3 regions of the Ruegeria sp. CL3 genome follow, and region 1 is predicted to be linked to each of the others. Evidence: riboswitches for the same ligand, from Rfam matches in the RefSeq annotation. Region 1 holds a riboswitch; each other region holds the start of a gene.
What was found. A riboswitch is a leader RNA that binds a small molecule or an ion and turns the genes downstream of it on or off. The one in region 1 is predicted to bind cobalamin.
Positions count from the first base shown of each region.

Region 2: linked by a shared signal. The riboswitch ahead of ACR0NO_RS11905 (DUF1636 domain-containing protein) and the one ahead of ACR0NO_RS04110 (aromatic ring-hydroxylating oxygenase subunit alpha) in region 1 are both predicted to bind cobalamin.
Region 3: linked by a shared signal. The riboswitch ahead of ACR0NO_RS07725 (DUF4198 domain-containing protein) and the one ahead of ACR0NO_RS04110 (aromatic ring-hydroxylating oxygenase subunit alpha) in region 1 are both predicted to bind cobalamin.

Region 1 covers NZ_JBQFPT010000002.1:358,459-361,728, forward strand. Annotated here, with positions in the region: gene ACR0NO_RS04105 (FAD-binding oxidoreductase) at 1-199, opposite strand, end outside; gene ACR0NO_RS04110 (aromatic ring-hydroxylating oxygenase subunit alpha) at 205-1,476, opposite strand; cobalamin riboswitch at 1,541-1,744, opposite strand; gene ACR0NO_RS04115 (GNAT family N-acetyltransferase) at 1,862-2,383, opposite strand; gene ACR0NO_RS04120 (type I glutamate--ammonia ligase) at 2,498-3,270, opposite strand, start outside.
Region 2 covers NZ_JBQFPT010000007.1:65,243-68,512, reverse strand. Annotated here, with positions in the region: gene ACR0NO_RS11920 (hypothetical protein) at 1-159, opposite strand, end outside; gene ACR0NO_RS11915 (hypothetical protein) at 179-589, opposite strand; gene ACR0NO_RS11910 (NAD(P)-dependent oxidoreductase) at 748-1,818, opposite strand; cobalamin riboswitch at 1,845-2,048, shown strand; gene ACR0NO_RS11905 (DUF1636 domain-containing protein) at 2,132-2,512, shown strand; gene cobW (cobalamin biosynthesis protein CobW) at 2,509-3,270, shown strand, end outside.
Region 3 covers NZ_JBQFPT010000004.1:255,735-259,004, forward strand. Annotated here, with positions in the region: gene ACR0NO_RS07710 (enoyl-ACP reductase FabI) at 1-728, shown strand, start outside; gene ACR0NO_RS07715 (hypothetical protein) at 788-967, shown strand; gene ACR0NO_RS07720 (FKBP-type peptidyl-prolyl cis-trans isomerase) at 980-1,408, opposite strand; cobalamin riboswitch at 1,658-1,859, shown strand; gene ACR0NO_RS07725 (DUF4198 domain-containing protein) at 1,989-2,774, shown strand; gene cbiM (cobalt transporter CbiM) at 2,781-3,270, shown strand, end outside.

The sequences.
Region 1 (3,270 bases):
TCCGATGCACAACGCCTCCCGGCTGCCCCGGCGCCGGAATCTCGAGCGTTAGGAACTGACCTGGATGGTAGGCAAACAAGGCTCCGGAAGGGGCGCGGAACGTAAAGCTGGCGGTGTTTGGCGTCTCGGGCACGACCGAGACGCATTCCAGCGTCTCGTCATCCTGCCAGACCGAGGCAACAGCGTTCAGATCTTTCATCTCCGTCACTCCGCCGCCATCGTGTCAGGTGCAAGGTGACGCGCCAGAGTGCTGCAATACCAATCGGTGAATTGCAGAACACCGGATTCCTGGACCCCCGAATACGGTCCCGGCACATAGGCAGGGCTGTTGATGCCCATTTGGTTGTCTTCCACCACGCGGCGATCTTCATCATTGGTGGCCATCCAGACCTCGGTCAGGCGCTTGACGTCATAGTCGACCCCTTCGACCGCATCTTTGTTGACCAGCCATTTCGTGGTGACTTCGGTTTCGGTCGGGCTGACCGGAGTGACTCGGAAGACAATCGAGTGATCGGCCAGGAAGTGGTTCCATGTGCTGGGATAGTGGAATTTCAGCAACGTCCCAGCATCGGCAAAGGGCGCGCGGCCCAGAAAGCGGCGCGCCGCAGATTTGCCGTCCAGAGTATAGCTTTCCGCCCCTTCCTTCAGCGGCATCCGCGCCAGTCGGTATTGCCCGTCATCATGCAGATAGAACTGCGACGGCATTCCCGCAGCCTCGCAACGGTCGAAGTGAGTTTGCATGAAGGCCGGGGTTTCACCCCCTTCGATACCGGTTACTGAGGGATCATCAGGGAAGGTCCGGCACAGCGAAGGGTGATTGCCACCGCAGTGATAGCACTCGCGGTTGTTTTCCCAAACCAGCTTCCAGTTACCCTTTTCGATGATTGTGCTTTCAAAGGCGACCTTGGCGTTGCTTAGATCATGCGGCTCCAGATAGGGCCGTGTTCTATTGGCGAAAGTGTCGAAATCGGGCGCTTCGTCCGCAAGACAGATATAGATCAGCCCGGCCAGTTCACGGCAGTGAACGGTTTTCAGCCCGTGTTGATTGGGGTCGAAATCAGGCCCCATATCACGCGCCCACAGCAATGAGCCGTCAAGCTCATAGGTCCACTGGTGATAGGGGCAGACCAGTTTGGGCGAGTTCCCCTTGGCCGCTTTGCAGATGATTGACCCGCGATGGCGGCAGGTATTGTGGAAGGCCCGGATCTGGTTGTCCGCGCCGCGCACGATGATCACGCGGTATGCGCCCACAGTGTAGGTCACATAGTCGCCTGTTTTCACCAGTTCACATGCCGGAATGGCAAATAGCCAGTCGCGGTAATGGATGGCCTCAAGATCGGCCTGAAAGACATCTGGATCGGTGTAGAACGCCTGCTCAAGGGCATAGGCCGGGTTTCGACGCGCCAACAGGCTTTGAACGTTGCTCACTTCTGGCTCTCCTGCCGCGCCCCGCGGCTTAGCTTGGGCAGATGACATAAGAGGCCAGGCCGGAGCCGTGCGAGGATCACGTCCGAAACTCGTGCCCCCACCGCCACCCGCGGTTTGACATATATGCAAGGCTGGTTTCCGGACTTGAAAGGGGCTTGCGCCCGGTTTCGACACCTTCCCGGGATCCTCGTCCCAGTGGTCACCTGTCGAACCTGACCTTCCTTACCGTTGCGGGGGCAGCGCCGGAATTGCACCGGCTTCCCAATTCTCTGCCGCCTGAGAATCAAACAGCAGCACCTCACATGCGCAACCTACTCGGGGATGGATTCGTGGCTGAAAGCCTTGCGACATTTCCAGAAACAAAACAGACATGGCCAGCAAAAATGGAGGCCTGAAACAGGGCTGTATTTTGAGGCAAGGATAAAAACAAAATTTACCCGTGTTGCGATGTGTCCCACAAATGCGCATGCATGAAGGGCGCAATCGAACGTGTCTTGCCCCCCAGCTTTTCAACCAATCTTGCAGTGAGCTCAAACACCATCCATGCCTCGGGGATCGTCAGAAGGTCAGGATATGGCGTCTCTTTGTCGGTCGGCACAAACCCGAATAAGGGATAGAATGTCGGCACGCCCAACACGAAGACAGCGTCTGTTCCAATGGACCTCAAGTGGTTGATGCTGGTCTCCATCATCTCTCTGCCAACACCTAGGCCTTGATGCTCGGGCGAGACACCGCAGGGCGCCAGAAGATAGCATTTAACGTCCGGGTGATCCTGGAAGACAAACGGGGTGAACATGACATTGCCCGCGATCTGCCCCTCACGCCTTACGCTGATTGAAATCGTTTCCGGATGCTCAAGGAGATCTTCGGCGAGTTGAGCGATTTCTTCACCTTCTGCTTCGCCAAAAGCCAGCCTATGCACATTCAAGATGGCATCGGTTTCTGAACGGTTCATGATCCATCCCTATCCTGAGCTAAACAGCCTGCGCCGCGTCATACTGCGCGAGATTGCCCGACCGACGCTCCAGAGGTTGCATTCGACGAGCTTCCGCAAGACCAGCCGCTCAGGTCAATATGTTTCTTCGTACAATCGGCAGCGTGCGTCTGTGTCCAGATGTGCGGTTGTCGCGATCTCGGATTGTTTGTGGGCTTGGTATAGCTCGGCGAAGCCTTCGGGGAACCAGCCGGTCACAACCGGGTTGGAAACGAACCGGTCGAGCGCATCTTCCAAAGTCTGAGGCAAGCGCACCAGCCCCCTTTGGTTCAGTTCTTCGACGTCCAACAGCGAAAGATCTTCCTCGGTTGGAATGGGCGCGGGTAGCCCATCTTCGATCCCTTGTGTCCCAGCCATGACAACCGCCGCAAGTGCCAGATGAGGCGAAGCTGCAGCATCCGCCGCACGGTATTCGATGTTGAACTGCCCCGCGATCGAGGCGGGGTCTTTTGCAGTTACAGGACAAATCCGCAAGGAAGCCTCGCGATCGCGGAAACCCAGATTGTTGAAAGCAGCAGACCAACGATGCGGTGTCAGGCGTTCATACGAGATCACCGAAGGCGCTGTCAGAGCCAGGATCGCATCCAGATATTTCAGAACTCCGGCGGCAAAGGCACTCGTCAGATCCGACATGCCGCAGGGGCCGTCTTCGGCGTAGGTCAGCGGCGCGCCCTGATCATCCACAAAGCTCATATGGATGTGGACCCCATTCCCAACGCTCGCGACATCGCGAATAGGGGTATAGGTGGCCCGTTCGCCATAGGCCTGTGCGGTCGCATAGGTCAGTTCGCGTACCATGATGGCCGCGTCCGCCGCGCGAACACCCAGCTCAGGACCGATGACGACCT
Region 2 (3,270 bases), on a different contig from region 1:
AAAAACCAACTGCGTGACGCCTTTTTCTTTTCGCCCGGCATCCATTGAGTTCTGCCCACCCTCACGAGCCGCAACCTCTTCGGGAGAGAACTCTCGATGATCATATGCAGTGAGAAAGCCTCCCGTATGGATGGGGTTTTTTCCATCCATCAAGTTCATTTCCCAAACGCTTTTCAACTCACTCACCACTATCTTTTCCTCCCAGATGGAACCCGCTGTCGCCATCGCGCTTAAGACCGATTTCAAACGCCGCCTTGGCGCTTTCGGTCTCCCGCCTTATCGCTTGAAAAATCTGCCGCACGTCTTCCGGTGAGTACTCATAGTGACTCCGATTCGATAGCTTTGAAATCGAACGAAGCATCGATATTGCCTTCGTCACGCGCGCTTCCGCTAAACGCTGAAATCGATCCGACTTTGTTTCCATATCTGATCCATAACTGCTCGTGACGATCAAGATGATATGATCTGCTACGCAATTCAAGGCGTTTGTTGTAATAATCGCAAAATACGATGATATTTTCAATTTGCTATACACTGTGTTCAGCAATTGGAAACAGAACGACACTCGGAAATTGAGTGATGGAATCATGTACACATTTTTGTACACGGACTATAATTTGTGTTCTTTACCATTATTTTAATACATTTTTTTTGATATACACCTATTGCAAATCCGTGTACACCGGTTCGATTCCGGTACTCGCCTCCACATCCCCTTCCTCTAAATACCGCCTCCGGAAATCAGTTTCAGGAGGAACGCCCCTGAGGCACAACCTCGTACCCTGGTTCTTCCGGCTCATCGTCTTGCATTTCCGTAGGAAAACCCGGTGCGCGGATGTCCAAACCCGTGGCCTCTTCAAGGCGTTTGATGATGTTTGGCGACAGCTCACGCTCGCCAAACCGGGCGATGCCATCCTCAAATATCTTGATCATCACCGGATTGATTTCCAGCGGAACACCGGCGCGGTCGGCGACGTCCTGAAACAGGCCGATATCCTTTTTCACCAAATCCATCGTAAACGAAATATCGCGCGAACCGTTCAGGATCACCTGGCTTTCGGTTTCGTGCACGAACGATGTCCCCGACGAGATTTTGATGGCCTCATAGGTGGTGTTCAAATCCATCCCGGCGGCCTTGGCGGTGACCAACGCTTCAGCACAAGTGATTAGGTTGGCCGTGGCTAGATAATTGGTCAGTACCTTCAGAACCGAGGCCGAGCCGAGCTCTCCGGTGTGCAGAACGCGCCGCCCCATGGTGGTCAGGAAAGGCAAAATACGCTCGAACGTATCGCGATCGCAGCCAGCGAAGATTGAGATATTGCCCGTCGCCGCGCGGTGACAGCCACCCGAAACAGGGCAATCGACTGCGGCCCCTCCGCGCTCCAGAACCAATGCCCCCAATCGCTTGACCTCAGCCTCGTCGGTGGTGGACATCTCCATCCAAATCTTACCTGGACCAACCTCTGGCAACATCTCTTGCATCACCGCGTCCGAGGCCGCTGGCGACGGCAGGCAGGTTATCACGGCATCGCAATCGCGCATCATCTGGGCCGGGTTTTTAGCCGCTTTGGCCCCCTGCGCGACAAAACCCTCAACCAGATCGGAACTCAGGTCATGAACCGTCAGGTCGATTCCATTGCGCAGCAATGACCCTGACAGCTTGCCGCCCACATTCCCAAGCCCGATAAAACCTACTTTCATGGATTTCGCCTCCGTTTGCGATTTGAGGCCATGCGACCATGCATCAGCGCCCTGTTCATGCCGCCTAGCGACGCTGGCAGGTCGCTTTTCAACGTGCCGCAGCGGTCTGAGCTGCATCGCGCTTGACAAGCTGCGGGTGCGTGCCGCATGAGCCTCATGTTGGTGTCTGTGAGAACAGATGAAAAGGGAATGCGTCAACGGGTTTTCCGCCAAACGCAGCCGCCCCCGCGACCGTGACCGGAGAGGGTGCCCAAGCCACTGGCGCAAAGCCGGGAAGGCGGGACATCCGACAGAGGACGCCTCTGACATCCGCAAGCCGGGAGACCTGCCAGCGCCCGAAGATGAAACCGGACGGGGTGTTCCGGTGTCGGGTCAAGGGACCCGCATGAAACCCCGTCCCCCACGATGAGGATTTGGGGGGATGAGAGACATGACCGAGACCGCTCCGGTCGAATTGCTGGTTTGCACCACCTGTCGTCGCGGGCTGCCCGTTGAAGACGACGCGAAACGCCCCGGCACCCTGTTGCACAAGGCGCTTGAACAGGCGGAGCTGCCGGAAGGGATTACCCTTAAAGCCGTGGAATGCTTGTCGAACTGCAACGAGGGCTGTTCCATCGTGCTGCGCGGCGGCCCGGATCGCTGGACCTTCGTCTATGAGCACCTGAACGAAACCGACCATGTCGACGTGATCGTTGACGGCGCCACCAAGTACCTCGCGACCGAGGACGGCTTGGTCAAATGGCGTGAGCGCCCTGAACATTTCCGCAAAAACTGCGCAGCCCGCATTCCCCCGATTGGAGCCCTGAAATGAGCAACTTGGAAAAACTCCCCGTCACCGTGATCACTGGCTTCTTGGGCTCGGGCAAGACGACTCTGGTTAAACACCTGATGCAGAACCCGCAGGGCAAGCGTCTGGCCGTTGTGGTCAACGAATTTGGAGATGTTGGCGTCGATGGCGACATCCTGAAATCCTGCGCCATCCCCGATTGCCCGGCGGAAAACATCATGGAACTGGCGAACGGTTGTATCTGCTGCACCGTGGCCGACGACTTCATCCCGACTATCGAAGCCCTGATGGCGCTGGAGCCGCGCCCTGATCACATACTGATCGAAACTTCCGGCCTCGCCCTGCCTAAGCCGCTGCTGAAGGCGTTCGACTGGCCCGATATCCGATCGAAAATCACCGTCGATGGCGTGATCGCGCTGGCCGATGCCGAGGCTGTCGCCGCTGGTCGCTTTGCGCCGAATGTCGAAGCCGTGGACGCTCAGCGCCTGGCCGATGACTCGATCGACCATGAAACGCCCTTGTCCGAGGTGTTCGAGGATCAGATTTCCTGCGCCGACATCATCCTGCTGACCAAGCCTGATCTGGCCGGTCCCGAAGGCGTGGCCGAAGCGAAAAAGATCATCGCCGCCGAGGCCCCTCGCCCGCTACCCGTTGTCGAAGTGGCCGAAGGCGCCGTGGACGTCCGCGTTGTTCTTGGTCTGGAAGCGGCTGCTGAAGATGACATGGACGCCCGTCCATCGCATCACGACGGTCACCACGATCACGAGCATGACGATTTCGAA
Region 3 (3,270 bases), on a different contig from region 1:
CCTGGGGTATCTCGAAGGCTATGCACGAAGCGGGGGCTGAACTGGCCTTCACCTATCAGGGCGATGCGTTCGGAAAGCGTCTGCAGCCATTGGCAGAAAGCCTTGGCAGCGATTTCATGGTGGATGCAGATGTCACCGATGACGCCTCGCTGGACCGCGCTTTTGGCGAGTTGGGCGAACGCTGGCCCACCATCGACTTTGTCGTCCACGCAATCGCCTATTCGGACAAGAACGAGCTGACAGGCCGGTTTCTGAACACAACAAGGGCCAATTTCAAGCACTCGATGGATGTGTCAGCCTACTCGTTCATCGAGGTCGCCCGCCGCGCCTATCCGCTGATGAAGGACAATGGTGGCTCACTGCTGACGCTGACCTACCAGGGCTCGAATCGTGTGGTTCCGAACTACAACGTCATGGGCGTTGCCAAGGCCGCGCTGGAATCGGCGACCCGCTATCTGGCCAACGACCTCGGCCCCGAGGGCATCCGCGTGAACGCAATCTCGCCCGGTCCGATGAAAACCCTGGCCGGGGCTGCAATTGGCGGAGCGCGCAAGACCTACAAGTTCTGCGACCAAAATGCGCCGATGCGCTCGAACGCTACGCTGGAGGCCGTTGGCGGCACAGCGGTTTACCTGACCTCGGACGCGGGGGCCTGCACCTCGGGTGAGATCATCCGGGTGGATGGCGGTTTCCACGTGCTTGGAATGCCACAGCCGGATTTCATGTGACCATATCTTTCCCTGACGCCGCCAAGATTTGACCATCTTTCGGCGTCAGGGATATGGGCATGAGCAAAACCGACCAGATTCTTGCCAGCAATGCGCGTGGCACCCAGACAAAACGGAAGACGGGGTTCCTAAGCCCCCGCGCCCGTGTTCTGCTTTTGACGCTGACCACATTGCTGGTGTTGTTCGTATTCTTCACGCAACCGCAGGTCCGCGCAGCGCTTGACGGGCTTTGGGGCTAAAACCCCAAGCTTTTAGTTCACCGAGACAACCTCGATATCGAAAATCAAATCCTGCCCGGCCAGCGGGTGATTGGCGTCCAGCGTCACCGTGGCCTCGTTCGCCTCGACAACCGTTACCGGCAGCGCCTGACCGTCCGGGGTCTGCATCTGCAGCTGGGTTCCCGGCTCTAGTGGGATGTCATCCGGAATACCCTCACGCGGGATATCCTGCCGCATCGCCGGGTTGATCGGGCCATAGGCGTCGACACAGGCAATCTCGACCCGCTTCTTGTCGCCGACAGCCAATCCTGGCATCGCGCTATCGAGACCCGGGATAATCTGGCCCGAACCGACAACGAACTCCAACGGATCGCGCCCGTCCGAGCTGTCAAAGACGGTCTCGTCCAGCAGCGTGCCGGTATAGTGGATGCGAACGGTGTCGCCTTGTTTGATCTCGGACATTGGGCCTCCGGGGCTTGTGGGGAATTGGGCGCCGAACACAAGCGCGCTACGCCGGAGTCTGACGCGGCGCAGGATGCATGCATCTGATTCTGATGTCCAGATTGCGGTGCAGGCATGCGCACCCTCTTGTCGTCGCTTACACGCGCGCCTTCAATACCAAGCGGGCAGAACAGGAACATCCGATCCTATCGACAAGATGTTATCGCTACAGTCTTAAATAGAGATTGACCGGTGATGGGAATCTCTGCCATCAGCGTCCTCATGTCCGGTTCCGGGTTCGCCCGGAGAAAAGGGAATGCGGTGCGGGGAATTCAAATCCACCCAATGCCGCAACTGCCCCCGCAACTGTAGGCGGAGAGCAGGGCTGACACGCCACTGGGTTCCACCCGGGAAGGCCAGCCCCATGCTTTGACCCGCAAGTCAGGAGACCTGCCGGACATGCACCCTCGGAAGGGGTGTGTCACCGATGCCGGGGTGTGCATTGGGCCGATACCCTCATTTTGGGTACGTGGTCCCGATCTCCCCGATGTCAAAAAAGAAAGCGTGCCGGGGTTGGCACGAAGGACGAAGGAAAGACCTTGTGAAGAAACTATTTTGCACGGCTGCGGCTGCGCTGGCGATTCCAGCGATGGCGCACGCACATTTTCTGCTGGAATACACCACCGACACGCTGATCGAGGCGCCGGGCGACGTGCCGGTCAAGCTGATCTTCTGGCACCCGTTTGAAAACGGCCATGTCATGGATCTGGAAAAGCCGCAGGAATTCTACGTGATCCACAATGGCGAAAAGACCGACCTGCTGGACACGCTGGAGCCCATCCGGTTTTCGAGCCCCGAAAACGAAGGCGCGGCCTTACAGGGATCTGTTCCGGTCAAGCGTTCGGGCGACTACGTGATGGTCACGGTGCCTCAGCCCTATTACGAAGAGGCCGAGGATATCTATATCCAACAGATCACGAAGGCGTTCCTGAACCGCAACGAACTGCCGACCGACTGGATGAACCCCGCGGGTCTGGCGACCGAGATCGTGCCTCTGAACAAGCCCTACAACATCATCGCAGGCTCGACCTTCACCGGTCAGGTTCTGGCAAATGGCGAACCGGTTGCCGGCGCTGAGATCGAGATCGAATACATGGCCGCCAAGCCCAGCTTTGACAGCCAAGCCTCGTCCGAGCCTACCGTTTCGCCGATGCCGGGTGGTGCTGTTGTCGCAATTTCTGACGCCAATGGCTATTTTTCCTTCGGTGTGCCGAAAGCTGGTTACTGGGGCTTTGCCGCCCTCGGTGCTGGTCCTGAAACCGAACATGAAGGCAAAGAGCTGAGCCAGGACGCGGTGATTTGGATCCGCGCCTGGGACATGGAGTAACCCCCGATGCACATCGTCGACGGAGCCCTGTCCAACCCGGTCGTCATCGGCGGAGCCGTTGCCGCCGCTGGTGGGGTCGCAATGGGCCTCAGGTCGCTGGATCTGGACCGCATCCCCACAGCAGGGGTGCTGGCGGCCAGTTTCTTCGTGGCCTCGCTGATCCATGTTCCGATCGGGCCGTCGTCGGTGCATCTGATCCTCAACGGTCTAGCCGGGCTTCTGCTCGGCTGGGCTGCCTTCCCGGCCTTGTTTGTGGGCCTGCTCCTTCAAGCCGTTTTCTTCGGCTTCGGCGGGCTGACGGTGCTGGGGATCAACGCGCTTAACATCGCTTTTCCGGCCGTTCTGGCGGGGCTGCTGTTCCGGCCTCTGATTGGGCGTGGTTCACCTGTTCATGGCGCGATCTGGGGCGGCATAGGCGGCGCCTTTGCCATTGCGGCCACGACCGTCATGGTGGGCATCTCACTGGCCCTGTCCGGGGACGAATTCCTCCCCGCCG